3 regions of the Pantoea vagans genome follow, and region 1 is predicted to be linked to each of the others. Evidence: predicted binding sites of a transcription regulator. Region 1 holds the regulator's gene; each other region holds the start of a gene.

Region 1 (10,197 bases):
CCTGCTCTTTCAGGAAGTGCGCGGTGTCGACAATTGCCTTGTTCACGGGTTTACCCAACTGTTCGAGCTGTTGTTGCGCGGTCAGGTAGGTATTGCCTTTCACCAGCACCGGCACATCGCTCTCCGGCACGCCGCTTAAGCGTGACAGCTTGCTCAGGTTGTCTGGCTGCTTGAGCCACTGATCGGGATTGGCGATATACGCCTGTTGTGCGTCAATCGCGCTGCGGGCGAAGGCGGTGACGATCTCAGGATGCTGTTGCGCGAAGTCTTTGCGCACCACCCAGACATCCAGCGTCGGTGAGCCCCATTTGCCCACCTGAGAAGAGTCGGTCAACACCGTGCCGTCTTTTTCCAGCTCATTCACCGCAGGAGACCAGACATAGGCACCATCGATGTCACCGCGTTTCCACGCGGCAATAATGGCGGGCGGTTGCAGGTTCACTAACTGCACCTGTGATGGCTTGATGCCCCAATGTTTGAGCGCAGACAGCAGGCTGTAATGCGTTGTGGAGATGAAAGGCACCGCAATGCGTTTGCCAATCAGATCTTTAGGTTGGGTGATGGATTTCTTGACCACCAGCGCTTCGGAATTGCCGAGCTGAGAGGCCAACAAAAAGGCTTCAATCGGCAGCTGTTGCGTGGCTGCCACGGCCAGCGGACTCGAACCGATATTGCCAATCTGCACATCGCCCGAGGCCAATGCGCGCAGCACGCTGGCACCGCTATCAAATTTACGCCAGTCAACGGTTGCGCCACTCTCTTTGGCAAAGGTGTTATCGGCTTGCGCCACTTTGGCCGGCTCTGCCGAAGTTTGATACGCCACCGTCACGTTAACCGCTTGCGCCTGAAAAGCCATCAGGGCGAATGCTGCTGCCACTGCTGTTATTGTTTTTTTCACTGCCATCATCGTTCACCCCAATGTTATGTCGTGACGGCAGTTTCTCCAGTGCGGGTAATTTCATAAAGGAATTAAAAATTATCCCTAATGAAAATCTGTTCTTAGATCAACATCGGGCAAAGCTATGCGGAATACGCAATTGCAAAGAAGGCGTAAAGACAGAAATATGTCACGCGCTCACATCCTGACTGTGTTATTGATAGGCTCCTGATTTTACAACCCTGTTGCCGGTACTGAATCCATGTCGATTGAGAAAGTTGCGCATCTCGCTGGCGTATCAAAAGCCACGGTATCACGGGTGTTAAATCATCATCCCGGTGTGCGACCGGACACGCGTGAGAAGGTGCTGGCGGCCATTGAGCATTGCGACTACCAACCCAATCTGCTGGCGCGTCAGCTGCGTACCGCGCAAAGCCATATGTTACTGGTGTTAATTTCAGACATCACTAATCCCTTCTGTTCGCGCGTGGTGCAAGGCATTGAAGCTGAAGCCGAGGCACAGGGTTATCACATCCTGTTGTGCAATTCGGCCTCGCAGTTACCCCGGGAAGCCGCTTACCTGGCGTTGCTGAGTGGTAAAGTGGTGGATGGCGTGATCACCATGGACGCTGCCGCCTGCCTACAGGAGCTGAAAGGTATGATTGGTGATGCGCCCTGGGTGCAGTGCGCGGAATACGATCCGTCGATCCCGGCCTCCAGCGTCACCATCGATAATAAAGAAGCCGCCTTTGAAACTGTGCGTTACCTGGCCAGTAAAGGCCGTCGCCGCATTGCGTTGGTGAATTGCGATATGCGCTACCTCTATTCCCATCAGCGAGAGAGTGGCTACCGTGAGGCGCTGGAGCAGTTAGAACTGAGCTGGGGCGCCGTGGCCTATGCTGAAAACATTTCGTGCGAGTCGGGAAGCGCTGCGCTGCGGGAGTTGTTGTTGCACCCGGAACGGCCAGACGCGGTGTTTGCGGTGTCGGATGTGCTGGCCGTCGGTGTGATCCATGCCGCGCTGGAGGCCGGATTGCGCGTGCCGGAAGATCTGGCTGTGGTGGGATTTGATGGTATTCCGTTTACCAGCAGCCTCAACCCGCCGCTGACGACCATTGAACAACCGATGAACCGGCTGGGGGCGCGCAGTGTTCAGCTGTTACTGAATCGCATCCGCCAGCCGCAAAGTGAGGTGGTGCGCGAGGTGTTACCCTGGAAGCGCGTTGAACGCGCCTCCAGCTGACTTAACGCCAAATCAACAGCACGCAGGCGGCCGTCAATACTCCCATGGCGAGGTTGAAGATTTTCCACGCGCGCGGGCTGCGCAGCAGGCGGCCAATCATCGAACCAAACCCCATCCAGATTACGCCGGATACCACGTTGACCAGTGCCATGCCGATGCTGATGGCTATCACCGAATGCAGGTAAGCATCGCCTGCGAGGCTGAAGCTGGCGACCGCACCCAATGCCATCAACCAGGCTTTAGGGTTGATCAGTTGCAGCAATCCGCCCTGCCAGAATGGCATCTGCTTCACGCTGGCGTCTTCCGTTTCCAGCTTCTCGTACTCCGCAGTCGCGATTTTCCACGCCAGCCACAGTAAATAGAGACTACCAGCAATCTTCAGCACCAGATGCAGAGAAGGATAAAGCAGGATGAGACCGCCGATGCCAAATGCCACCATCAGCAACATGACTTGCATGCCAATCATGATACCAATGAGCAACGGAATGGTGCGCAGGAAGCCAAAATTAGCACCTGAGGCAGTAAGTAACATATTATTGGGGCCTGGCGTGATGGCAGCGACCCAAAGAAAGCCCAACATTGATAAAAAAAGACTCAGTTCCATGTATATTCGGGTGCTCCTCACCCAGTAAAGCGGACAACCCATCGAAGCTATCAGCGACTTATGCATCAGACAAGCCTTTACCCAAGCTATTTTGATCGCCCCGACGGCGAGCGCTTTACACCGCTGCGCGGATTCAGTAACGCGCATCTACAAACACTGCTGCCGCGCATTCTGCGTCGGCGCGTAACCTTACGCCCGCACTGGCAGCGCCTTGACCTGCCGGACGGCGATTTTGTTGATCTCGCGTGGAGCGAAGATCCCGCGCAGGCGCGCCATAAACCCCGCATGGTGATGTTCCACGGCCTGGAAGGCAGCTTCCGCAGCCCCTACGCTCACGGCCTGATGCAGGCCTGCCAGGCACGCGGATGGCTGGCAGTGGTGATGCACTTCCGGGGTTGCAGTGGCGAGCCCAATCGCCTGCAGCGCATTTATCATTCCGGTGAAACCGAAGACGCCACCTTTTTCCTGCACTGGCTCCAGCGCGAATGGGGTACGGTTCCGACGGCAGCGGTGGGCGTTTCACTCGGGGGGAATATGCTGGCCTATTTGCTGGGCATGCAGGGCAACAATGCTCTGGTTGATGCCGCCGTTGCGATTTCAGCTCCCTTTGCCCTTGAACCCTGTAGCGAAAAGCTGGATGCCGGCTTCTCGCGCTTCTATCAGCACTATTTGCTCACTAAGCTGAAACAGAACGCCACGCGTAAACTGCTGGCCTGGCCCGGCACGCTGCCGGTGGAACTGAGCCAGCTGCGCGCCTTTCGCCGCATTCGTGAGTTCGATGATGCGATTACCGCACGCGCGCACGGTTTTCTGGATGCCAATGACTATTATCGACGTGCCAGCGCCATGCCGCTGCTCAGCGGCGTACGCAAGCCGTTGCTGGTCATTCACGCCAAAGACGACCCATTTATGACCGATGCAGTGATACCGCAACCAGAACAGCTGTCACCCTCCATTGAATATCAGCTGACGCAACAAGGCGGTCATGTTGGTTTTGTTGGCGGCACCTTGCTGAAGCCGAAAATGTGGCTGGAACAGCGTGTACCTGACTGGCTTTCAACCTATCTGGATGTGTGATCGTGATTATTCCCTGGCAAGAACTTGAAGTGACAACGCTGGAAAACCTGATTGAAACTTTCGTGTTACGTGAAGGTACCGATTACGGCGAGCAGGAGCGCAGCCTGGCGCAGAAGGTGGCCGATGTGCGCCGCCAACTGGAACGCGGCGAAGTCGTGCTGGTGTGGTCTGAACTGCATGAATCAGTGAATATCATGCCTGCGCGAGATTTTCGCGGTTAATGCACCGCGCGGCAATTCGTGGTAACAATGCTCATCGCCGGACCTCACAGGGAGTTCTGTTATGTCAGCCAGGCATCCAATCATTGCCGTTACCGGTTCCAGCGGAGCCGGTACCACCACCACCAGCCTCGCCTTCCGTAAAATATTCCAGCAGTTGGATCTGCACGCTGCGGAAGTGGAAGGTGACAGCTTCCATCGCTACACCCGTCCAGAGATGGACATGGCGATCCGTAAAGCGCGCGATCTGGGTCGTCACATTAGCTACTTTGGCCCCGAAGCCAATGACTTTGGTTTATTAGAGCAGACGTTCAAGCACTACGGAAAAACCGGTCAGGGCGAATCGCGCAAGTATTTGCACACCTATGATGAAGCGGTGCCGTGGAATCAGGTGCCGGGCACCTTTACGCCGTGGCAGCCGCTGCCGGACAACACCGATGTGCTGTTCTATGAAGGGTTACACGGCGGTGTGGTGACCCAACCGCACAACGTGGCAGAGCATGTGGATCTGCTGGTGGGTGTGGTGCCGATTGTGAACCTGGAGTGGATTCAAAAGCTGGTGCGCGACACCAGCGAACGTGGGCATTCTCGTGAAGCGGTGATGGATTCCGTGGTGCGTTCGATGGAGGACTATATCAACTACATCACGCCGCAGTTCTCTCGCACCCACATCAACTTCCAGCGCGTGCCGACCGTGGATACCTCCAACCCGTTTGCCGCACGTGAGATCCCTTCGCTCGACGAAAGTTTTGTGGTGATCCATTTCCGTGGTCTGGAGGGGATTGCCTACCCTTACCTGCTGGCAATGATTCAGGGCTCGTTCATTTCACACATGAATACGCTGGTGGTGCCGGGGGGCAAAATGGGGCTGGCGATGGAATTGATCATGACACCGCTGGTGCAACGGCTGATAGAAGGTAAACGGATTGAATAATCCAGAATTTCTGTAGCGGCACGATGTATGGCGTGCATCACACCGCGCGATAAATCGCGCCGCTACAGTAGAATTACAGCTCTACCACTTCATAGCTGTGGGTGATTTCCACGCCTTTGCCCAGCATGATCGCTACTGAACAGTACTTCTCAGCGGAGAGATCAACCGCGCGGGCCACGGCTTTATCACTCAACGCTTTGCCGCTGACAATAAAATGCAGGTTGATGTGGGTAAAAATACGTGGCGCTTCTTCACGGCGTTCAGAGGTGAGCTTCACCTCGCAATCGGCCACATCATTACGGCCCTTTTGCAGGATAGACACCACGTCAATCGCGCTACAGCCGCCCGCCGCCATCAGAACCATCTCCATTGGACTCGGCGCTTTATCCCCTGAATTACCGTCCATTAATACCTGATGGCCAGATGAGGATTCTCCGAGAAAGGTTAACCCCTCCACCCATTTCACTCGTGCCTGCATTATTCTTTCTCCTGAAGTGGCTATTTTGCCGCCAGAGTACGCTTTCAGTTGATAAACAGCAATCCAGACTCTTCCGCCTGTTGCTGAAGCGAGACAACAGAAGACAGCTTGCAAAAGCTGTGCTACAAACAGTGCTGAAAATATTTTCGTCGTAACAGACGAAGGCGGGAAGAATCAAAAGCGTAGCTTAAGAATCACCCGGAAATAAAACGCTCGACGATTACACCGCCTGACAGGGAAAACTGCCCCCTGTGCTTTGGGCACGATTACAATAGAGGATAATAGCGAATGGTTCTCGGCAAACCGCAAACAGACCCTACACTCGAATGGTTCCTGTCCCATTGCCATATTCACAAATATCCGTCAAAGAGCACGCTCATCCATCAGGGTGAGAAAGCGGAAACGCTGTACTACATCGTGAAAGGTTCCGTTGCGGTTCTGATCAAAGATGAAGAAGGCAAAGAGATGATCCTCTCCTACCTCAATCAGGGAGATTTCATCGGCGAACTCGGCCTGTTTGAAGAAGGTCAGGAACGTAGTGCCTGGGTACGTGCCAAAACTGCCTGCGAAGTGGCTGAAATTTCCTACAAAAAATTCCGTCAGCTGATTCAGGTAAACCCGGATATTTTGATGCGACTCTCGTCGCAAATGGCGCGTCGTCTGCAAATCACCTCCGAGAAAGTGGGCAACCTTGCCTTCCTCGATGTGACGGGCCGTATCGCGCAAACACTGCTTAATCTGGCCAAACAGCCAGATGCGATGACTCACCCAGACGGGATGCAGATTAAAATCACCCGTCAGGAGATTGGTCAGATCGTGGGTTGCTCACGCGAAACCGTGGGGCGCATCCTGAAAATGCTGGAAGATCAGAACCTGATCTCCGCACACGGTAAAACCATCGTCGTTTACGGCACCCGCTAATTTCTTATCACCCACGGCGTGATGGCAACATCGCGCCGTTTTTGTTTGCGATGAGCTGATGTGGCGCCGAATCATCTATCATCCTGAGGTCAACTACGCCCTGCGGCAAACGCTGGTGCTGTGCCTGCCTGTGGCACTTGGCTGGCTGTTTGGCGATCTGCAAAAAGGCCTGTTGTTCTCATTAGTGCCTGCCTGCTGCAACATGGCCGGTCTGGATACCCCGCATAAACGCTTCTTCAAACGTCTGATTGTCGGCGGTTCGCTGTTTGCCATCGGCAGTTTTTCGATCCAGTTGCTCACGGATTATCAGATTCCGCTGCCGCTCATTCTGTTTGTGCTGCCGCTGCTGATTGGTGTCACCGGCGAAATCAGCCCGTTGCATGGCCGCTTGCTGCCAGCCACCCTGATCGCCGCCATCTTTAGCCTCAGCCTGGTTGGAAGGATGCCGGTCTGGGTGCCGCCGCTGCTGTATATCGGCGGTACGTTCTGGTACGGCCTGTTTAACTGGTTTTGGTTCTGGCTGTGGAAAGAGCAGCCGATGCGTGAAACCCTGAGCCTGCTGTATCGCGAACTGGCAGATTACTGTGATGCGAAATACACGCTGCTGACGCAACTCACCGATCCTGAAAAAGCGTTACCGCCGCTACTGGCACGCCAGCAAAAAGCCGTCGATCTGATCACCACCTGTTATCAGCAGATGCATATGCTCTCGGCCAGCCGCGATAACAGCCATAAGCGTCTGACGCGAGCGTTTCAGGTGGCGTTGGATTTACAGGAACACATTTCGGTGAGCCTGCATCAGCCGGAAGAGGTGCAAAAGCTGGTCGAGCAGAGCCACGCTGAGGCGGTGATCCGTTGGAATGCGAAAACCATCTCCGCGCGCCTGCGCATCCTCGCCGATGCGATTCTCTATCATCAGTTGCCGGAGCGCTTCCATATGGAGAAGCCACTCGGGGCGCTGGAAAAAATCGCGCGCCAGCACCCAGATAATCCGGTCGGCAACTTCTGTTACTACCACTTCAGCCGTATCGCACGCGTCTTACGCACGCAGAAGCCGTTGTACACGCGTGACCTGATGGCGGATCGTCAGCGCCGTCTGCCGTTCTTCCCCGCGTTGCGCAGCTATCTGTCATTGAAATCTGCCGCTTTACGCACCGCCGCACGCATCTCGGTGATGCTAATGTTCGGCAGCGCAGTCGCGCTGTTCTTCAACATTCCTAAGCCCTACTGGATTCTGATGACCATCATGTTTGTCAGTCAGAATGGCTACAGCGCCACGCGGGTGCGCATTCAGCACCGTGCGCTCGGCACCTTTGCCGGCTTGCTGATTGCGGCAGCCTCACTGCGACTGGCCGTACCCGAATCGGTCACCTTACTGTTTATGCTGGCCATCACCCTCGCCAGCTATCTGGTGACGCGCAAATATTATGGCTGGTCGATGATTGGCTTCACCGTTACCGCCGTGTATTCGTTACAGCTGCTGTCGCTCAATGGCGCACAGTTCTTATTGCCGCGCATGATGGATACGCTGATGGGCTGTCTGATTGCGTTTGCAGGCATGATCTGGCTGTGGCCGCAGTGGCAGAGCGGATTGCTGCGCAGCAACGCCCATGATGCGCTGGAAGCCTATCAGGAAGCGTTACGAATGCTGTTGGGGCCTGAACAATCGCCGGAAAAGCTGGCGTACCAGCGCATGAAGGTCAATCAGGCGCACAATGCGCTGTTCAACTCGCTTAACCAGGCATCAAGCGAACCGGGCTTCAACGCGCAGTACCTGAAAGATATGCGCATGTGGGTAACACACAGTCAGTTTATCGTCGAGCATCTCAACGCCATGACGATTCTGGCGCGTGAGCACACCATGCTGACGCCGAAACTGGCGGAGCGTTATCTGCAATCCTGTGAAATTGCGTTGCAACGCTGTCAGCAGCGGCTGGCATACGATGGACCAGGCAATGACAGCAACATTCTGGAAGCGCCGGAGAATCTGAATGAGGGGCCGGTGACGATTGTGGAACAGCATGTGAAGCGCATCTTGCAACACCTGAACGTGATGCACACTATCTCTTCACTGGCATGGAGCCAGCGACCGCATCATGGTCGCTGGCTCAAAGTATTACGGCCAAAAAGTTAATTACGCCACCAGCACCTTCTCAATGGCTTTGGCGAAACGCGCCATGCCTTCTGCGATATCGGTTGGCTCGATCACCAGCGAAGGCACAAAACGAATCACGTCGGTGCCCGCCGTCAGCACCATCAATCCTTCTGCGGCTGATGCATTGAGGATGTCGCGTGCTTTGCTGGCGTACTGCGGTTTCAACGCCGCACCAATCAGTAAACCTTTGCCGCGAATCTCACTGAACAGTTCAAATTGACTGTTGATGGCCTGCAGACCTTCCACGAACTGCTGGCGACGCGCTTCCACGCCATTCAGCACTTCTGGTGTATTGATAATATCTAGCGCGGTTTCGGCAATCGCACAGGCCAGCGGGTTACCGCCGTAAGTGGTGCCGTGCACGCCTGGTGCCATCACGGAGGCAATTTCGTTGGTGGTCAACATCGCACTCACCGGGAAACCGCCGCCCAGCGCTTTTGCACTGGTGATGATGTCGGGTTTGATGCCGTAATGCTCGTAAGCAAACAGCTTGCCGCTACGCCCCATGCCGCTTTGCACTTCATCCAACACCAACAGCGCTTTATGCTCATCACACAGCGCGCGCAGGCCCTGCATGAATTCTGCGGTCGCCGCCACCACACCGCCCTCGCCCTGAATCGGCTCGACGACAATGGCGCAGGTGTGGTCATCAATCACTGCTTTGACGGCATCCAGATCGTTAAACGGCACATGCACGATATCGGCAGGCTTCGGACCAAAACCGTCAGAGTATTTCGGCTGACCGCCTACAGTGACGGTAAACAGGGTACGGCCATGGAACGCGTTGTGGAAGGCGATAATTTTGCTTTTGAACGGGCTGTGTTTCTTGCAGGCGTAATAACGCGCCAGTTTGAAAGCCGCTTCGTTGGCTTCCGCGCCTGAGTTACCAAAGAACACACGATCGGCGAATGTCGCGGCAATCAGTTTGCTGGCCAGACGCAGTGCCGGTTCGTTGGTGAATACGTTGCTGGTGTGCCACAAGGTTTCGCCCTGCGATTTCAGCGTTTCCACCAGCGCCGGATGGCAATGGCCTAAAGCAGTTACCGCGATGCCGCCGGAGAAGTCGATATACTCTTTGCCCTGCTGATCCCAGACTCGGCTGCCCTTACCTTTAACCGGCACAAACTGCGCAGGTGCATAAACAGGCAAAATCACGTTATCGAACGTTTCCCGGGTTACCGCTAGTTTTTCCGCTGCCATTGCCGACCTCATTGGGTTATTTGTTGAGCTGAAGTGAAATTATAATCACAAAATATGCATAAAAAATCACACGAAGGCAAACATAAGTTACGCGTTCAGAAAATTAGCCAAGAGCTGATGGCCCTGCTCGCTGAGGATGCTCTCAGGATGGAACTGCACCCCTTCCAGCGCCAAGGTGCGATGGCGGAAGCCCATGATCTCATCCGGCTCGCCGTTGCGCAGGCTCCAGGCGGTGACGTCGAATTCTGCGGGCAGCGTATCGCGCGCCACAATCAGTGAATGGTAGCGCGTCACGGTGAGAGGATTATTAAGGTTGCGAAACACGCCTTGCTGGGTGTGCTGGATTACGGAAGTTTTCCCATGCATCACCTGGCGCGCGCGAACCACCTGCGCACCATATGCCTGCGCAATCGCCTGATGGCCAAGGCACACGCCAAGTATCGGCAGGCGTCCAGCAAAGTGGCGAATCGCCTCCAGCGAGACACCGGAT
Region 2 (10,197 bases), 1.9 Mb from region 1:
GGACGCACTTTGGCTTCTCGCACCCCACTGCAGATATCCTCAACAGCAAAGGTTCGCTGGTGTTTGATAAGGAACATCCCGAGCAAGCACGTGTTGATGTGACCCTGCCAATTACCCAGATTGATAGCCACGTTCCGGCGTTGACCAAAGAGTTTCTCGGTGCTGAGTATTTTGATACTGCTAAATATCCTTCAGCGGTATTCCACAGCACCAAAGTGGTGGCAAAAGGGGATAACAAGTTTGATGTAGAAGGGAATCTGACCCTGAAAGGCATTACTAAGCCGATCACACTGCACGCCACGCTGAACCAGCAAGGGATGCATCCGATGGTCAAGAAACAGGCGATTGGTTTTGATGCCACTGGCGTGATTAAACGTTCGGATTTCAAGCTGGATAAGTATGTGCCAGCAGTCAGTGATGATGTGACGCTGACGATCTCTACCGAGGCGTATGCGAAATAAACAAGTGAGTTAGATAGCTGACGCAGGCTGGTGCCGCCCTGAGGCTGGCGGTCCTCACGCCGCTGAAGCGGTACCTTCACTTCACTCGTCTGCCTTACGGACCGGTGCCGATGGAACATCCATGTTCCAGCGCCACCTTTCGCCCGCGTCCTGCGGGCTCTCCTGGCATACTCATTCTGTTCAGCGCTGCGGAATGCCAGCCCCAGGGCGGCACCAGCCTGCTCCTGAGCTTCAGTGCGTGTTGTTCATTTGGTTCCAGCACACACTTGCAATAGGGCAGGATTATGCCCAATTCTTCTTCTTACTGGTCTTACCCACGCCGGGATTACAACTGTTGGTGGGATCCAACTGCTTCCAGTGCGCGACATGTTCGCAGGAAGCTTGATACAGATGCCCCACGTTATGCTCGGCAGGGTACTTAGCACCGCGCTGCGCCAGATAGACTTTCACCGCTTCCTTGAATGCCTTCGCATCAACGCCTTCCTTCAACACGTAATCCTGATGGTTCACATAACAGAAGAAATGACCGCAGCAGGAGTCCACTTGTACCTGCGCCGCAAGATTCGCGGGCAGCGTTAAGCGCCATGCGTCATCATTGCGGCGGAGCGCTACATCAAAGGCCACCAGACGCTCATTCGGGTTATAACCCAGCGCATCACAGTACGAAATGGTGCAACCGCCCACGCCAAAACGCACTAAGAAGGCATCGGCCGCTTCGCGTGGATCGCAGTGGAAAAAGTCGCCCTTTTGCTCGGCAAAAAATTGCTGCAATAACCCCTGTAGCTCCGTGGTTTGCTGTGCATCCACTTTGATCATCAAATGGTGCTCATATTCATCGCGGTACTTCATGATTCGGGGGGCAACAAAACTGGGTGTCAGTTGGTTAAAACATTGCAATGCTCGATCAACAAAATTGCGCGGTAAAAACGGCACATGACCAACGCGTACATCCCATTTCGCTTTGTTGGCCATCATTTTGGGGATCGCCTGCGGGCCGAGTTTACGAATCGCCAGATACATATGTTTTGCGTATCGCACGGTTAAATCGAAGGCGTTGCGATGAATGTATTCAGCCTGCAACGGTAATTCGCTCATCTCGGTAAGCAGGAAACGGCGCAGTGCGACCAGTTCACGCTCATCGTTGGTGCCAATGTAAAAGGTGTCACTGCCGGTACTGGCTTCAAAAGTAGGTAAGCGCACGGCAAACACCACCACTTTTCCTGCGCTGCCTGAACTCTCATGCAGATAGCGCAGGTCGCCATTAAAGCGCGCAGGGGAGTCAGCGCTGAGGTCGCGCAAACGATCGGCATAGTCATCGGCCCAGATTTTGCCCTGCCAGTCTGGCTGTTCGCCTGTTTGATACTGCTGCTCGGTCAAATTTTTCAGCATCACTTCCGGTGTGGCACCCAAATCGATTCCCAGATGATTGACCATCTCCAGGCGGCCATCGTCATGGATACGGGCAAACAGCGACTTTTCGGTAAACGCCGGGCCGCGACGAATCAAGGAGCCGCCGGAGTTATTACAAATACCACCAACAACTGAAGCACCAATGCAGCTTGAACCGATAACCGAGTGCGGTTCACGTCCTAGCGGTTGCAGCGTTTGTTCCAGTTCGGTCAGGCCGGTACCAGGAAATGCGATCACCTGGCGAGCCTGATCGATCACCTGCACACCTTTGAGCTGGCGCGTACTTACAATCACCACGTCGCGATCGTAATCGTTGCCATCAGGGGTCGCCCCCCCGGTGACGCCGGTATTGGAGGCCTGCATCAAAATAATGGCGTTCTGAGCCACACAAATCTGCAGTGTTTGCCACAACTGCTGCAAGGTTTGCGGTAGCACTACGGCCAAGGCATCACCGCGACCAACACGAAATCCTTTGGTGTACCAGGCTTTATCATCGGCGTGGGTCAATACCTGCTTGTCGCCCACTGCGTCAGCCAACTGACGCAACATCTCCTGCGGGGTGGTCATGTTTTCTCTTCTTCGTCATTTATCTGCCGCGTTATTGGACAACCTGATCAGCATGGCGTCAATCATTCAGCGGCACTATTAAGGAAATAACGCACGGAATCATTATCCCTTTATCCTCCGCGGGAAAAAGCCTGCGTACCGATAAAAATGCGCGGGCAATCACAATTTAGATCGAAAGAAATTAAGGCTGCACTCCGATTAAAAACGCTTACTATTTTACTGCGTGAAATTAATATAACTCGATGATTATAAAGTTAATTTCACTCCTGTGGTAAAAATAGCCATGTGATTTAAATCACAAAAAAAGAGTGTTTAACCATGCTGTCAATCATGATGGGGATTAAATTCATGGTGAAAGTGTGATCTTCGTTGCAAATAGAAAAGTCGTTCACCGGAAGAATGAATGTCAGACGCGCAGCTTAGGGAGTGATGACAATGAGAATTGGCATGGTGATCAGCGGTGGCGATGTAACCGGGATAAATAACTTTGTATTTCAAATATCACGCATGACACAAGCAGACATGGTGTTATTTAATGGTGGTATTCCCGGCTTGCTGGAAAATCGGCATCAGGAAATATCTCAGCGCGATCTGGTGGATTATGCCATCACATCTATTCCCGTGATGCAATCAGGAAGAACCACGCGAAAATTAATCAGGCCAGAATACGAATTGATTGCCAAACATCTTAAATCGCTGCGCATTGATGTATTAATTATGGCCGGTGGTGATGGGTCATTACAATTTTTGCACACGTTAAGCGAATTCGGCGTGAATTGTTTCGGCGTGGGCATGACGATTGATAACGACGTGTTCGGCAGTGATTACACCATCGGTTTTTCTACGGCCTGTGAGCAAGTCCTAAAAGAAGTGTCAAAGCTGAGAAATACCGGACGTGCCTTAACAGGGCGTGTATTTATGGTTGAATTACTGGGCGGCTACTGCGGAGAGTTAACACTGCAATCAGCGATTAAGTCTAACGCTGATTTCGCGCTAATCCCGGAATGCCAGATTCCGCCGCAAGAGCTGGCAGAGCGTATCACTCAACGCCTGTCGACGCAGAATAGCGTGGTGATCCTCTGCTCTGAAGGTTACACCCGTGAATATTCACCCGGTTTTCAGGGGGCGATCGATACACTGATTAAACAAATTGAACCGTTAATAGGGGTGCGAATTCGTAAAACGATTATCGGTTATGGCTTACGTAGTGGTGATCCCACCTGTGAAGAAATTTATCAGGGCACCATTATGGCCAGTGAAGTCGCGCGTTGTATTCAATCGGGGATGCGCAATAAGGCGGTCATTATTAATGGCAGTAATAGACCGATACCGATAGATCTCATAAGCATGAAAAAACGCCTGGTGGATACCGAAGGGCACCATTATAAACTTGCTAAACAACTGCATATTCTGTGAGGAAATAAGCCATGCTGAAAATACTATGTGTGTGTGGATGTGGTCTGGGTTCAAGTTTCGCAATTGAAATGAGCGCCAAATCCGTATTAAAGAAACTCGAAATTGAAGCTGATATCGATCACACCACGATTTCGGAAGCCAATGCTTTCAAGTCCGACATGATTTTAACGCAGAAAGCCTTTGCGGATGTCCTGAACGCGGATGCCACCCCAGAACAAATTAAGCGGGTGATTATCCTGAACAGGCTGACCGACAAAGCGGAAATTGAAGAGAAAATCGTGGCATTTATGAAAGAACGTAACTTAAAGGTTGCTAACCATGAATAGTGCGATCAACTTCCTGGTAAAAGACTTATTAGGGCAGGCATCTATTTTGATCGCCTTTATTGCCCTGATTGGTCTGCTACTGCAGAAAAAATCCGCAGGAAAGGTGATGGAAGGCACCTTTAAAACCCTGCTGGGCTTCTTAATTATGATGGCGGGTATCAATATTATTGTCGGTACTCTGACCTTCCTGAATACCATATTCACACATGGTTTTGGCATGAAGGGCTACATCACCGATGTGGCTGCCATTGCCGGGTTAGCGAGCCGCGAGCTGGGTTCAGAAGTGGCGCTGACGCTGTTGGTGATCTTTATCGTCAACATCATCATCGCGCGTCTGACACCGTTCAAATACATCTTCCTGACCGGACAGGCGCTGTTGTGGATGGCGACTATCGGTGCGGTGATTGGCTATAAAGCGGGGCTGACAGGTTTACCTCTGATCCTTACCGGCGGCATCTTTGGTGGCGTCATGGCGGTGGTTATGCCGGCTCTGGCACAACCCGTGGTGCGTCGCATTACGGATTCGGATGACGTTGCGCTCGGCCACTTCTGCACCATTGGTTATTTGCTGACGGCGGCTGTCGCCAAAGTCGTGGGTAAGGGGTCACGCTCGACCGAAGATCTCAAGCTGCCAGACAACTTCAAATTCCTGCAGGACACTTATCTGTCGATGGCGGTGGTGATGGTGCCGATGTACCTGATCCCTGCGCTCGCGGCGGGCCCGGAATTTATCGGTCAGTACAGCAACGGCATGAACTATCTGATGTATGCATTCATGCAATCGATTCAGTTTGTCGCTGGTGTGTTCGTGCTGTATAGCGGCGTGCGCTTGCTGCTGAATGAGTTGGTACCTGCATTCCGTGGTATCGCGATGCGACTGGTGCCAGACGCAAAACCCGCACTCGACTGCCCAGTGATGTTCCCTTATGCCCCTAATGCGGTGATCGTTGGCTTCCTGGCCACGACGCTGGGTTCTGTAGTCGGCATGTTGGTGTTTCCGATGTTTGGCCTGGCGATGATCCTGCCAGGACTGCTGACCAACTTCTTTGCTGGTGGCACCGCAGGGGTGTTTGGTAACGCGCTGGGCGGACGTCGCGGTGCGATGATCGGGGGCTTTGTCCATGGCCTGTTCATCACCTTCTTGCCTGCCATTCTGGTGCCGATGCTCGAAAGCTACGGATTTACCGGCGTGACCTTCAGTGATTCCGACGTCATCAGTACTGGCTTGGTCTTGGGCCACGCGTTCCAGGGCAACTGGATGTTCGTCGCCTTGTTTATTCTCTTTATTACGCTTATCGCCTGGTTTGTTAACGGAAAATCCACTAAATCCCATGAGGAAAAACTCCATGAAACTTTATAACTTTACCGATCTGTTACAGGTGGCTAAACAACGTGAATTTAAAGCGCTCGGCTCCTTTAATTTACACTGTCTGGAAATGTTACCGGCTTTCTTTACTGCGGCAGAAAAAACCAATAGTCCATTGATGATTCAGATTTCCACCGGTACGGCGAAATATTTAGGGCATAAATTAATAGTCGATGCGATTCGCTCATTATCAGAAAGTCGTAATGTACCGGCCTGTTTGCATCTTGATCACTGTTCAGATTTAAATGCGATCCAAACGGCGATTGATGCCGGTTTCAGCTCAGTTATGTATGACGGCTCGCATTTACCGATTGAAGAAAATATTGCCAACACCCGTCGCGTTATTGATATGGCGCGCCCCGTGCATGTCTCGGTTGAAGCGGAACTGGGGGCGATTGGCGGATCTGAAGACGGAAAAGAAGTGGAGATGAATGCGGCGTCATTTACCACCGTGGATGATGCCAAACGCTTTGTTGATGAAACCGGTGTGGATATGCTGGCCATCTCAATCGGGACCGTACACGGTTTGTATACCGGCAAAGCGCACATCCAGCATCAACGTCTGGCTGACATTACCGATGCCACCAAAACCCCTCTGGTGCTGCATGGCGGTACCGGTGTCAGTGATGAAGACATGCGTCTGGCTGTGCGCAGTGGAATCGAGAAAGTGAACGTGGGCACAGAAATGAATGTGCAATGGGTGGCAAACTGCAAGCAGACGTTTGAAAAAGGCAAAGTGAATGACAGCGTGCGTAATTTCCTTGTACCCGCTAACGATGCCGTCACCAATGTGCTGGTAGAGAAAATTTCACTGTTCCGCTAATCACGACTCTCTCATGACGTAATAACCTGAGGTGCCCTGGCGCCATTCGGGGCAGGAGACGCTATGTTTGGATTCTTGAAAAAAGGTTCTGATAATAAGAACCAGGATTCACAAGAAATAGATCTTCAGGCAGAAACAATTAGCGGTAAAATAAGCGAGCTGGAACAACAGCTCGCTATTAATCCGCAGGCGGTCGACACGCAAAAACAATTAATGCTGGAATACAATCGCGCATTAAGCATCTTTGCAAAAAGCCGCCGTTTTCGTCAGGAAATTGATCCGCTGTTCATCAAAATTGATGAGCTGCGCAATACCATCCGCAAATCGATTTAAGGAGGCAGTATGAGTATTAAGCGACTGCTGCAAGAAGCGAATGCGATTCAGGTAGGGATCACCGCCACGGACTGGCGCGAGGTTATCGCCCTGGCGGCACAACCGCTGGTCAACGGGGGTTACGTGAAGGATTCTTACCCAGAGGCGGTGATCGCCAATACCTTGACTCACGGGGCGTATTACGTGTTTGAGGAAGGGATTGCCATTCCGCATGCGCGCCCGGAAACCGGGGTGCTGAAAGATTGTTTCAGCATGATCGTGCTGGATGAACCGATTCCCTTTGAGGGCAGTGACAAAGCCGACATCGTGATCATGTTTGGTGCGCGCGACAGCAACGCTCACATTGAAGAGGGTATTCGCGCCATTGTGTCACTGTTAGAGGATGAAGAAACGCTGGTGCGTCTGCGCAAGGCCAGCAGCGTCGCGGAGGTGATAGAAATCCTATGACTTCCCCCACTGAAGAGAAATGCGTGGTGCTGGTCAACGGTATTCCGGCATCGGGCAAAAGCACCCTGACACGTGCGCTGGCAGAGCAGTTTGGCTTCCCGGTGCTGACGCTGGATAGCCTGAAAGAACCGTTTATGGCCAGTTTTGCGCCGGTTGATCGTTTGCGTAATCGCCAGTTGGGCTGTGCGGCCTATCAGGCGATATGGAAAGTGGTTGGGCAGGCACCGACGCGTTGTGTCTACCTGATCGATGCCTGGTTTGGCTTCCAGCCGAAAGAGGTGTTGCAGCAGGGATTGCAGCAGGCCGGCGTCACGCGCGTGCTGGAAATGTGGCTGGCCATCACGCCGGATGAAGCGGTGGCGCGCTACCAGTCAAGACTGGCGCAGCGCATGCCGGGCCATCCGGGTGCGGAATACCTTCCCGAATTGCGTAAGCTGGCGGAAACTGCACAGCCGATGGCGCTCGGGCCAGTACTGCAGCTTGATGCCAGCGATCCGGATATCGCCGCCGCGTGTGCCTGGCTGCAACGACAGTTGCGTTTACCGGTCAGTGCTCAGCCCGCGCTGTCGGCGTCAGGGTGAAAGAACGCCGCCAGCAGAGCGCTGAACTGTTGATCGTGCTGACGATCTTCAGCCAGCTGGCGGCAAATTTCCCCCAAAGCCTGATACAAGCGATCGGTGGCGAGTTCGCCCTGATTGAGCGTCGCAATCTCATCCATCTCCGCCGCCCAACGCCAGGCTTTTGGCAACATATCTGGGGTAGCTTTGGCCATCCTCTGCAACAACGCCTGTTGGCTATCCTGCATCTCTTCACGCAGCGCATCGGCAGCGCCCACTCTGCTGGCATTAATCAGCATCGCCGAGGTAAGTAACGTGATGCCTTTATTGATCCCGGCGTAGGCCATTTTTAGCGCTGATGCCGCGCCGTTTTCGGCACTCATCACCCGAACACGCAATCCGACTTCGCTTAAAAGCGCCAGCTTCGCCGCATGGGGACCAGCAAACCAGAAACGCGGTCCCTGTGGATTTTGTGCGCCCGGCGGTAAACCAATGATGGCAGCATCGGCAAAGGGTGTGCCGGTGCTCTCGATGACGTGCGCGACCTGCTTAAGCGTTTCCGGGCTGATGGCATTGCAATCCACATACAGCGGTTTGTGCACGGCGGATTGCAGCAATGGCGCCATCTGCTGCGCCCAACTTAGCGCGGATTCAGGTGGCAGGATCGACAGGATGATATCGGCTTCACATAACGCTTCGATACTGACGTCAGCGATGTGCGCATCATGCGCGCGCTGTTGCGAAGCGGCAGATCGCTGGCTCAGCGGGGTAATCACGCGCGCACCGTGCTGCGCCAACACGCCGCCCACGGCGGCTCCCATGGCACCCGGTGCGGCAATCGCGATGGTTATCATAACGGCATCTCCTCAAGCGGTAAGATGTCAGTATGGAACGCCCGGCAGAGAGTGCGTTGAGGAAAGTGCAAGCAAATACAACCGTTTTACGCCTGCGAGAACACGCGCGTGCTGAGGAAATCAATCAACGCGCGCACTTTGGGGGAAGGGTGTTTACTGGCTGGCCACAACAAATGGAACACATTACGGTGGCAGGCGTAGTCACTGAGCACTTCACAGAGTGTGCCTTGCGCCAGAGCATCACGCACCGAGAAATCGGGGAGCATGGCAATGCCTAATCCGCGCATCGCAAAGCAGACGCGTGTCTCAATGTTGTTACACACCATGGTGGTGGGCAATACCAACTCATGTTCGTCTTCGTAACCGCGCAGCACCCAGCGCTCAAGCTTCCCTGTGGTGTTAAATCGATAATGCAGACAGGCGTGCTGTTGAAGTGCTTCTGGTGTCTGAGGTGTACCGTGGCGCGCCAGATAGTCGGGAGAGGCAACGGCAATCGAATAGGCGTATCCGAGTTTACGCGCGGTAAGGCGAGAATCACCAGGCGGGCCGCCACGCATCACGGCGTCATAGCCTTCAGCAATCACATCGACCACGCGGTCGCTAAAATCGAGGTCAAGCTGAATATCAGGATAGGCCACCATAAAGTCACCCAGTGCAGGCAGAATCAGCGAGTTGACAATCGGCAGGCTCAGTTTCAACCGCCCGGTAGGACGCTGTGCCGCCTGCGACAGTTCGCTTTCGGCAGCTTCAATCTCTGCCAAAATGCGCCGACTGCGCTCCAGAAACAGCTCACCTTCTGCGGTCAATGTGATACTGCGCGTGCTGCGATGAAATAAGCGCACACCCAGTTTATCTTCCATTCGTGCAATGCTTTTGCCCACCGCTGATGCGGAGATGCCGAGTTGACGCCCAGCGGCAACAAAACTCCGGGTTTCGGCGACCTGCACAAACACCATAAAGCCATTAAGACTGTCCATAACGCCTCATTATTGCGGACATAAATGTCCTGTTAGTCCTGAAATGTACCCTGGTTTTTCCGCAATCGTGAAATGACTAATTTAGGAGGTCATTATTCAGGAGCGATAAAAATGCAGAAATTGATTGAGCAGGTGATGAAACAGGCGCTGAGTGTGGTGGCGTTTACCAACACGCTCTACGAAGGGATGTCTGGACAGTTTGTCAGTGACCTGCGTGATGCGGTTTATCAGGGTTTACGGGGGGCACGATGAGCGCGCGTTTACCCTTCATCCCTTTATTTACGCTGAGCCTGGCGGCATTCGTGACTATCGTCACCGAAGCGCTGCCTGCTGGTCTGCTCGCGCCGATGGCACAGGGTTTACAGGTTTCGGTGGCGGCGGCCGGGCAAAGCGTATCGGTGTATGCGGTGGGCTCTTTCGTGGCGGCTATTCCGCTTATGTCCCTGTTACAGGGTATGCCGCGAAGGCGCTTGCTGCTGTGTGCGCTGGCAGGATTTACCCTGGCGAACGGGGCCACTGCGCTGATCGGCAGTTATCCGCTGATGCTGGTGGCACGTGCCATCGCCGGTATCGCTGCGGGCTTGCTGTGGGCGCTACTGGCAGGTTATGCCGCTGCCATGGCACCCGTGCAGCACAAGGGCAAAGCGATCGCTATCGCTA
Region 3 (10,197 bases), 460 kb from region 1:
CTCATGCACCAGGCACCGGTACGCCAGTGATTGGCGGCCTGACCAGCGATAAAGCCACTAAGCTGATTCGTGGTTTGCAGGGGATGAATATTGTCGGGATGGACTTGGTGGAAGTGGCGCCAGGTTACGATCACGCAGACCTCACTTCTCTGGCTGCGGCTACGCTGGCGCTGGATATGCTGCATGTGCAGGCGGCGAATAAAGGTTAAGTGGGGCAGTGAATTAAGCGGCTTAAGAGCTGCCCTGGGGCGCGCCAAGGTGCGCGCCTACAGGAACAAAATCAGCATCAGGATTTGGCTGGCCTTTGATCAGTAATCGTTGTCTACATCATTAATGGTTGAACGTAAAAAATGGCGTCCGGCACTCGCCATAATCGCTACAGCGGTCACAATCTGTATTGTCAGCATTCAACGCTCCTGGGCTCTCTAAGAGCCAACCACGCAAGATAAAATCTTTTCTGCCCTAACTGACTTTGCCACACTCACTTTCTGCTGTTTCACGCCATCGTCACGTTTCTGCTTTTTTCTTTCCCAACGAATCTTCAACTACTTAAGGTTATCGACAACGTCTGGTCGGGGTTTATGGATGTTTAATGAATATGTGATGTGTGTTGGGTTGCTGCGGGTCAAGCTGCTGACTTGCGCGATAAATCGCGCCGCTACGATTCACTGCGAAGAAGATAAAGAAGGGGAAAAATGAGAGGGAAACTGATGGGGCGTTCCTTTGCCCTCGACGTCCCCGGTTCCTTAATAATCGTCATTTATGTCCTGCGAAGCGGAGCGTATCACCAGATACACGCCCAGCAGCACAATTGCGATGACGACGGCGATGATGATCAGAATGGTCAGCATAGTATGTGATGCTCCTGTGACTCTCTCTGATGTCGCCTGCTAGCTATAAAAAGGTCATTGTAGACCATGCTAAATATGACATGGCCCGGACTGCTTTGTTCCAACCATTATCACGTTCTGTACATCAACACTTCGACAATTGAATAGTGTCAAATCGTTATCGGCGGTGTATGGCTATACTTTGGGGCGGTAAGTGAAAATCGCATGCGCTCCGGTTCTGCATGGGCGCGCCAAGGCATGCCCCTACGTTACAGTCAGCTATTTCGCAGGGGAAACAGTTACATAATCTTCGGAGGTCACCATGGGCTTTCTGGATGAATTAGTCGGTTCGCTGGGGAACAGCAACGGTAACGGGCAGGGCAATCAGTTGGGTCAACTGGCGGCTATCTGGACCTGGGTGCAGGAGCAGGGCGGGGTTGAAGTGCTGCTGCAGAAGTTTCAACAGGGCGGGTTGGGTGAAGTGCTGAGTTCATGGATTGGGACCGGCGGCAATCAGCCGATTGGTGGCGGTGAGATTCAAAATGCCTTTGGCCAGAATGAGTTGCAGTCGCTAGCCGATAAGTTGGGCACCGATGTGAATGGCGCGTCGGGTACGTTGGCGGCGCTGTTACCACAGTTGATTGATAAGATGTCGCCACAAGGGCAGTTGGATGAGCAGAGTGTGAATAACAGCCAGATGGATTTGGGTTCGATGGTGGATGGGTTGTTTAAGCGGTAAGGGATCGGGGCGACCTGAAAAGCCGCCCCTGCAACATCTAAACCGCTATTTCCCGTCGGCCGCAATGCGATCGCGGATGTGCTGCGCGCGTGCGGCGGAATCAGGGTGTGAATCAAACATCGAGCTGGTTTGGCCCTGCTGCATTTTCGCCAGCTTCTCGAAACTGGTGGCTAAGCCCAACGGATTGATGCCGCGTTTCTTCATCAGATCGTAAGAGTAGTCATCGGCCTGCGATTCCTGTGTCTGCGAGAATTGCGCGTTAACCAATTTCTCACTCAGGTCTCCAAGCTGTGACTGCGAAAGCTGGCCAATCACACCACCCACCGATGCCGCGGCGGTGCGCGCAGCCGTGGTGGCGTAGGCGACCTGCATCGCCTTGCGTGTATGGCCTAGCGCCACGTGGCCCATTTCATGGCCGAGCACGCCCTCCACTTCATTATCCGTCATCATATCCATCAAGCCGCTGTAGACGCGGATGCAGCCGTTCGCCATCGCCCACGCGTTCACATCTTTGGTCAGATAGACTTTGTAGTTGGCCGGAACACCGTTGATGTTATCGCCCAGCGCGGCGGCGATTTTGTTCAGGCGCTGCTGGTATTCGCTGTTAGCCGGGGCAACCTGATTATCTTTGTCCATCTGGGCACAGGACTGGTCGCTCAACTGCTTCACCTGTGAATCATTCAGGGTATAAGCCTGATAGGCCTGCGCGCCCGATTGCAGCAGCGCGTTATTGTCCATCCCTTCGCAGCCGCTCAGCAGCGAAGCGATTCCCACAGCAAGTATGGTGGCGCGGATTTTCATTTAGAGGTCCTTTGCGTAACAAGGTAGAGAAAACAAACACCTGAAATTGAGATCGGTGTTCAAACGCTTTGGTTATAGCCTGCATCTTGTTCACTGGCTAGCAGACAAGCCCCGAATTGCAACCGTTTACCCGCTATTTAGCACGTCGACGCATGTACTTTTGCCCCGATATTCATGTACATTGATGTGCGACTTTTTTCTCGCTTCGCCTGATAACTGATTAATTACAATACGTTAAGCGCGGCGGAGCATTAATCCGACCTGGAGTAGAAGATGCCCTCTCGTAAAGAGCTTGCCAACGCCATTCGCGCGTTAAGTATGGATGCAGTACAGAAAGCCAAATCGGGACATCCGGGTGCCCCTATGGGCATGGCGGACATCGCTGAAGTGCTGTGGCGTGATTTCCTGAACCACAATCCGACTAACCCGCTGTGGGCAGATCGTGACCGCTTCGTGCTGTCTAACGGTCACGGCTCAATGCTGATCTATAGCCTGCTGCACCTCACCGGTTACGACCTGCCGATGAGCGAACTGCAGAACTTCCGTCAGCTGCACTCTAAAACTCCAGGCCACCCGGAATACGGCTACACCGCCGGCGTTGAAACCACCACCGGTCCACTGGGCCAGGGTATCGCTAACGCTGTGGGCTTCGCGATTGCAGAGCGCACGCTGGCGGCACAGTTCAACCGTCCTGGCCATGACATCGTCGACCACAACACCTATGTGTTCATGGGCGACGGCTGCATGATGGAAGGCATCTCACACGAAGTGTGCTCCATCGCCGGTACCCTGAAGCTGGGCAAACTGGTTGCTTTCTATGATGACAACGGCATCTCTATCGACGGTCACGTTGATGGCTGGTTCACCGACGACACCGCGATGCGTTTCGAATCCTACGGCTGGCACGTGGTGCGTGGCGTAGACGGTCACGATGCTGAAGCGATTAAGAAAGCGGTAGAAGAAGCGAAAGCGGTTACCGATAAACCTTCACTGCTGATGTGCAAAACCATCATCGGTTTCGGTTCGCCGAACAAAGCAGGCACCCACGATTCACACGGCGCACCGCTGGGTGATGACGAAATCGCACTGACCCGTAAGCAACTGGGTTGGAACCACGCGCCGTTTGAAATTCCTTCAGACATCTATGCGCAGTGGGATGCAAAAGAAGCTGGCCAGGCAAAAGAATCTGCATGGGATAAGAAATTTGCCGCGTATGCCGCTGCACATCCTGAACTGGCTGCTGAGTTCACCCGTCGTACTAACAACGAGTTGCCAGCAAACTGGGAAACTGAGTCGCAGAAGTTCATCGAACAGCTGCAGGCTAACCCCGCTAAAATCGCCAGCCGTAAAGCCTCTCAGAATGCTATCGAAGCCTTCGGTAAGATCCTGCCAGAGTACCTGGGTGGATCCGCTGACCTGGCACCCAGCAACCTGACCATGTGGTCTGGCTCTAAGCCGATCAACGAAGATGCTGCCGGTAACTATATCCATTACGGCGTGCGCGAATTCGGTATGACCGCTATCGCCAACGGCCTGGCGCTGCACGGTGGTTTCCTGCCGTACACCGCAACCTTCCTGATGTTTGTTGAATACGCGCGTAACGCCGCTCGTATGGCTGCACTGATGAAGATCCGTCAGATCATGGTCTACACCCACGACTCAATCGGTCTGGGCGAAGATGGCCCAACGCACCAGCCGGTTGAGCAGATGGCCAGCCTGCGCGTGACGCCAAACATGAGCCTGTGGCGTCCATGTGACCAGGTCGAATCTGCTGTGGCGTGGAAGTACGCAATTGAGCGCGTAGACGGCCCATCAGTCCTGGTGTTCTCACGTCAGAACCTGGCGCAGCAGGATCGTACTGCTGAGCAGCTGGCTAACGTGGCACGCGGTGGTTATGTGCTGAAAGACAGCGAAGGTACGCCAGAGCTGATCCTGATCGCCACCGGTTCAGAAGTGGAACTGGCTGTCGCCGCTTACGAGCAACTGACCGGCGAAGGCCGTAAAGTGCGCGTGGTGTCTATGCCGTCTACCGATGCCTTCGACAAGCAAGACGCGGCTTACCGTGAGTCTGTGCTGCCGAAAGCGGTTGCAGCGCGTGTGGCTATTGAAGCCGGTATCGCCGATTACTGGTTCAAATACACCGGCCTGAACGGCGCTATCGTGGGCATGACCACCTTCGGTGAGTCTGCTCCGGCAGAGTTGCTGTTCAAAGAGTTCGGCTTCACCGTAGAAAACGTAGTGAAGACCGCGAAATCGATTCTGTAATCCGTGGTCGCCATAAATGGCGACCCTACAGATTCCGATAGCCGTAAGGTGCGCATTTATGCGCACCTTTGTTTTATCCGACTTTCCATCTCCCACCTGAAACGCTTCAATTATTCCTGCAGTAATAATTTTTTATCGCGAAATTTGTGACGTAGATCCAATAATCAGCAGCGCAATTGATCGCAATCATTCCTGTTATTCCTTGCATGCTTTATTCTGGCTGAACCGTTTCAGTCGTAATGCAGTGGCATCATTTTGCAACGTTAAGCGGGCAATAATTCCCTGTACAAAACGCAGCGAAACGCTCAAGGTATTTGGCACGTTTTTTTGGGTGTTGTTGCAGGAAGTGAGATGACCATTCGCATCGCAATTAATGGTTTTGGCCGTATCGGACGCAATGTGCTGCGTGCGTTGTATGAAACCGGTCGCCGCGCGGAGATTACCGTGGTGGCCATCAACGAACTGGCGGAAGCCACCGGCATGGCGCATTTGCTGAAGTACGATACCAGCCATGGCCGTTTTGCCTTTGATGTGCGCCAGGAGCGCGATCAACTGTTCGTCGGCGATGACACCATCCGCATTCTGCATCTGGCCGAGATTGATGCGCTGCCGTGGCAGGAATTGAACGTCGATATCGTGCTGGATTGCACCGGCGTCTACGGCAGCCGCGCAGACGGTGAAGCCCATCTGCAAGCAGGCGCGAAGAAAGTGTTGTTCTCGCATCCGGGCGGTAACGATCTGGATGCCACCGTGGTGTTCGGCGTGAACGAACAGGCTCTTAAACAAACTGACCGCATTGTCTCCAACGCATCCTGTACCACCAACTGCATTATTCCGGTGATCAAGTTGCTGGATGACGCCTTCGGCATTGAGTCGGGCACTGTGACCACGATTCACTCGGCGATGCACGACCAACAGGTGATTGACGCCTATCACAGCGATCTGCGTCGTACGCGTGCGGCCAGCCAATCGATCATCCCGGTGGATACGCGTCTTGCTGCTGGCATCACCCGTATTTTTCCGAAATTTAACGATCGTTTTGAAGCCATCGCTGTCCGTGTGCCCACCATCAACGTGACAGCCATTGATTTGAGCGTTTCGGTACGTGAAGCGGTGAAGGCCTGTGAGGTCAATGCGTTGCTGCAAAACGCGTCAGAAGGGGCGTTTCGTGGTATAGTTGACTATACGGAATTACCGTTAGTCTCAGTAGATTTTAACCATGATCCGCACAGTGCCATTGTGGACGGCACACAAACGCGGGTCAGTGGTCACCACCTGATCAAGACCTTGGTCTGGTGTGACAACGAATGGGGCTTTGCTAACCGCATGATCGACACCACGTTAGCAATGGCCGCAAGCGGTTTCAGGTAAGACGCGGACTGCGTCTGGCAAAACTTATGAGAATCAACGAGAGGGTTCACCATGTCTGTAATTAAGATGACCGATCTGGATCTTGCTGGTAAACGTGTTCTGATCCGTGCCGATCTCAACGTGCCAGTAAAAGAAGGGAAAGTGACGTCAGATGCACGTATTCGTGCTTCTCTGCCTACCATCGAAGCGGCGTTGAAACAGGGCGCGAAAGTGATGGTTACCTCTCACCTGGGTCGTCCGACCGAAGGTGAATACAATGAAGAGTTCTCCCTCCTGCCTGTTGTTAACTACCTGAAAGACAAACTGAGCGGCACGACTGTGACCCTGGCCAAAGACTACCTCGACGGCGTTGAAGTCGGCGCGGGTGAGCTGGTGGTGCTGGAAAACGTGCGCTTCAACAAAGGCGAGAAGAAAGACGAAGAGACCCTGTCGAAGAAATATGCCGCCTTGTGCGACGTCTTCGTCATGGATGCCTTCGGCACCGCTCACCGCGCGCAGGCTTCTACCCACGGTGTCGGCAAGTTCGCGCCTATCGCGTGTGCCGGTCCGCTGCTGTCAGCTGAGCTGGAAGCACTGGGCAAAGTCATGAGCAACCCACAGCGCCCACTGGTGGCGGTGGTGGGTGGTTCTAAAGTGTCTACCAAGTTCGACGTGCTGCAGTCTCTGGTGAAAATCGCGGATACCGTGATCGTCGGTGGCGGTATCGCTAACACCTTCGTGGCTATCGACAACAACGTCGGTAAATCACTGTACGAGCCAGACTTCGTTGAAGCGGCAAAAGGCCTGCGCGATCAGTACGGCATTCCGGTTCCAACCGACTCTCGCGTTGGAACGGAATTCTCTGAAACTGCACCGGCAACCGTGAAAAAGGCTTCCGAAGTGGCAGATAACGAAGAGATTATGGACTTCGGTGACGAAACCGCACTGGCGATGGCAAAACTGCTGAAAGATGCAAAAACCATCCTGTGGAACGGTCCAGTTGGCGTGTTCGAATTCCCGAACTTCCGTAAAGGCACCGAAATCATCGCTAACGCGATTGCAGACAGCGAAGCGTTCTCTGTAGCGGGTGGCGGCGATACTCTGGCAGCGATTGATCTGTTCGGTATCGAAGACAAGATCTCCTACATCTCTACCGGCGGTGGCGCATTCCTCGAGTTCGTGGAAGGCAAAAAACTGCCAGCAGTAGCGATGCTGGAAGAGCGCGCTAAGCAGTAATTTTTGGGGGCGGCGCTTCGGCGCCGTCTGAAGGCTTGCCCATCCTGGGCAAAAAATCGACGTCCCTTTGTGGGATGAACGGTAACGAAACAGGACACAACCATGTCTAAAATTTTTGATTTCGTAAAACCCGGCGTTGTCACTGGTGATGACGTTCAGAAAGTTTTCCAAGTAGCGAAAGAAAACAAATTCGCTCTGCCTGCAGTTAACTGCGTCGGCACGGACTCCATCAACGCGGTACTGGAAGCTGCGGCCAAAGTTAAAGCGCCGGTCATCGTTCAGTTCTCCAATGGTGGTGCTGCCTTCATCGCCGGTAAAGGTTTCAAAACCGACAAGCCACAGGGCGCGGCAATCTTCGGCGCTATCGCCGGTGCGCACCATGTGCATCTGATGGCTGAACAGTACGGCGTACCAGTGATTCTGCACACCGACCACTGCGCCAAGAAACTGCTGCCGTGGATCGACGGTCTGCTGGATGCCGGTGAAGAGCACTTCAAGAAAACCGGTAAGCCACTGTTCTCTTCTCACATGATTGACCTGTCTGAAGAGTCACTGGAAGAGAACATCGAGATCTCTTCTAAGTACCTGGCGCGCATGGCGAAAATCGACATGACCCTGGAAATCGAACTGGGTTGCACCGGTGGCGAAGAAGATGGCGTGGACAACAGCCACATGGACGCTTCTGCGCTTTACACCCAGCCAGAAGACGTTGATTACGCGTACACTGAGCTGAGCAAAATCAGCCCACGTTTCACCATCGCGGCTTCTTTCGGTAACGTTCACGGCGTGTACAAGCCAGGCAACGTGAAACTGACCCCGACCATCCTGCGTGATTCTCAGGAATATGTGACCAAGAAACACAACCTGCCGCACAACGCGCTGGACTTCGTGTTCCACGGTGGTTCTGGTTCTTCTGCGGCAGAAATCGAAGAGTCTATTGGTTACGGCGTCATCAAGATGAACATCGATACCGATACCCAGTGGGCAACATGGGACGGTATTCTGCAGTACTACAAAAAGAACGAAGACTATCTGCAAGGCCAGTTGGGTAACCCAAATGGCGTAGATAGCCCGAACAAGAAATACTACGACCCACGCGTATGGCTGCGTTCTGCACAGGCTTCAATGGTTGTGCGTCTGGAGCAGGCTTTCAAAGAGCTTAACGCTGTCGACGTGCTGTAATTTTTCCTTACAGTACAAAAAAGGCCCGAAAGGGCCTTTTTTTATGCGTTTCATTCAGAATAGTGAGTAAATTCAGGCCATCTTTGGCGCTTCGTCACATTTTTGTTTACCCTTGTACACGGGAGTGCCGGATTAATTCTGGCCGTTTTTGCATTTTCCTGCGGGAAACTCAACAACAGGGCTAACAAATGGAAGACTTAAATGTCGTTGACGGCATCAACAGTGCCGGCGGCTGGCTGGTACGTAATCAGGCGCTGATTCTGAGCTACGCGGTGAATATCGTTGCCGCGATCATCACCATCATCATCGGTATGTTCATCGCGCGCCTTATCTCTAACGCGGTGAATCGTGTTCTGCAGGCGCGGCATATTGATGCCACCGTCGCTGACTTTCTCTCTGCACTGGTGCGTTATGGCATCATCGCCTTCACCTTAATTGCCGCCTTGGGGCGCGTCGGGGTGCAAACCGCATCGGTTATTGCCGTGTTGGGTGCCGCCGGTTTGGCCGTGGGTCTGGCACTGCAAGGTTCGCTGTCGAATCTTGCGGCAGGCGTGCTGTTGGTGACCTTCCGTCCGTTCAAAACCGGTGAGTTTGTCGATCTCGGCGGCGTGATGGGTACAGTCCAGAACGTGCAGATTTTCTCCACCACCATGAAAAGCGCTGACGGCAAAATCGTTGTGGTGCCAAACGGTAAAATCATTGCCGGTAATATCATCAACTATTCCCGCGAACCGATTCGTCGTAATGAGTTCATCATTGGCGTGGCCTACGATGCGGACGTCGATAAGGTGATTGCGCTGTTCCAGGAAGTGGTGGAAGCCGACGAGCGCGTGTTGAAAGATATGGGGATCCAGATCGGTCTGAACGAACTGGCCGCATCATCGCTTAACTTTGTCGTGCGTTGCTGGAGCAAAAGCAGTGACCTGCAGAACGTATACTGGGATCTGATGAAGAACTTCAAGCGCACGCTGGATGCTAACGGCATCGGTATTCCGTACCCGCAGATGGATGTGCATCTGCATCAGGTGAAAAGCGAGCAGCAGGCTTAAACCTTGTAAGGTCGCCATTTATGGCGACCTTATTAGTTTATCTAATGCCCAATTAAATCTTTCAATTTCCTCTAATAACCTCGCGTCACTATACTGCATCGCATTATCTCGTTATTCAGGACTATCGCTGTGTTATCTGTTTACTTACAAGGGCTTGCCCTCGGGGCGGCACTCATTCTGCCATTGGGTCCGCAAAACGCGTTCGTGATGAATCAGGGCATTAAACGCCATTACCACTTAATGACGGCAGGATTGTGTACCCTCAGCGATATCGCGCTGATCTGCGGCGGCATCTTCGGCGGCAGCGCGTTACTGAGTCAGTCGCCGATTCTGCTGATGCTGATCACCTGGGCTGGCGTGGCCTTCCTGCTGTGGTACGGTTGGGGCGCTCTACGTAGTGCCTGGCTGGGCGATGTCACCCTGGGGACTGATGCGGCGATGAAGCAGGGGCGCTGGCGGATTATTGCTACCATGCTGGCGGTGACCTGGCTCAACCCACATGTCTATCTCGATACCTTTGTGGTGCTGGGTAGCCTCGGTAGTCAGTTGCCTTCAACCGAAGCACGGCAGTGGTTTGCTTTGGGCACGGTCAGCGCCTCGATTATCTGGTTCTTTGGTCTGGCACTGCTGGCCGCATGGCTGTCGCCACGGCTGCGCACGGTGCGTGCACAGCGCATCATCAACCTGCTGGTGGGCGGCGTGATGTGGTTTATCGCTATCCAACTGGCGCGTCAGGGCATCGCTG

The links. Region 1 encodes CRP, which controls carbon source genes, mostly activating them, when cyclic AMP is high. Its sites were predicted from a motif close to ATGTGANNNNNNTCACAT; they were not measured.
Region 2: LK04_RS09515 (6-phosphofructokinase) is a predicted target of CRP. The motif match lies at 2,722-2,739, and genes of this name have one in related genera.
Region 3: epd (erythrose-4-phosphate dehydrogenase) is a predicted target of CRP. The motif match lies at 4,780-4,797, and genes of this name have one in related genera.

What each region holds. Positions count from the first base shown of each region.
Region 1 covers NZ_CP011427.1:159,786-169,982, reverse strand. Annotated here, with positions in the region: gene tauA (taurine ABC transporter substrate-binding protein) at 1-907, opposite strand, end outside; gene LK04_RS00755 (LacI family DNA-binding transcriptional regulator) at 1,140-2,120, shown strand; gene LK04_RS00750 (LysE family translocator) at 2,122-2,724, opposite strand; gene LK04_RS00745 (hydrolase) at 2,785-3,801, shown strand; gene LK04_RS00740 (YheU family protein) at 3,804-4,022, shown strand; gene LK04_RS00735 (phosphoribulokinase) at 4,084-4,953, shown strand; gene LK04_RS00730 (OsmC family protein) at 5,027-5,431, opposite strand; gene crp (cAMP-activated global transcriptional regulator CRP) at 5,720-6,352, shown strand; gene LK04_RS00720 (YccS/YhfK family putative transporter) at 6,411-8,486, shown strand; gene argD (bifunctional acetylornithine/succinyldiaminopimelate transaminase) at 8,487-9,707, opposite strand; gene LK04_RS00710 (aminodeoxychorismate synthase component II) at 9,795-10,197, opposite strand, start outside.
Region 2 covers NZ_CP011427.1:2,054,916-2,065,112, reverse strand. Annotated here, with positions in the region: gene LK04_RS09525 (YceI family protein) at 1-461, shown strand, start outside; gene dld (D-lactate dehydrogenase) at 744-2,438, opposite strand; gene LK04_RS09515 (6-phosphofructokinase) at 2,874-3,854, shown strand; gene LK04_RS09510 (PTS sugar transporter subunit IIB) at 3,866-4,180, shown strand; gene LK04_RS09505 (PTS sugar transporter subunit IIC) at 4,173-5,540, shown strand; gene LK04_RS09500 (class II fructose-bisphosphate aldolase) at 5,527-6,369, shown strand; gene LK04_RS09495 (hypothetical protein) at 6,433-6,702, shown strand; gene LK04_RS09490 (PTS sugar transporter subunit IIA) at 6,712-7,149, shown strand; gene LK04_RS09485 (AAA family ATPase) at 7,146-7,730, shown strand; gene LK04_RS09480 (NAD(P)-dependent oxidoreductase) at 7,703-8,560, opposite strand; gene LK04_RS09475 (LysR family transcriptional regulator) at 8,647-9,537, opposite strand; gene LK04_RS20650 (hypothetical protein) at 9,649-9,789, shown strand; gene LK04_RS09470 (MFS transporter) at 9,786-10,197, shown strand, end outside.
Region 3 covers NZ_CP011427.1:622,974-633,170, forward strand. Annotated here, with positions in the region: gene speB (agmatinase) at 1-209, shown strand, start outside; gene LK04_RS02860 (YidB family protein) at 1,153-1,569, shown strand; gene LK04_RS02865 (M48 family metallopeptidase) at 1,615-2,370, opposite strand; gene tkt (transketolase) at 2,644-4,635, shown strand; gene epd (erythrose-4-phosphate dehydrogenase) at 4,987-6,006, shown strand; gene pgk (phosphoglycerate kinase) at 6,058-7,221, shown strand; gene fbaA (class II fructose-bisphosphate aldolase) at 7,324-8,403, shown strand; gene mscS (small-conductance mechanosensitive channel MscS) at 8,592-9,452, shown strand; gene argO (arginine exporter ArgO) at 9,582-10,197, shown strand, end outside; gene LK04_RS02900 (FAD-dependent oxidoreductase) at 10,184-10,197, opposite strand, start outside.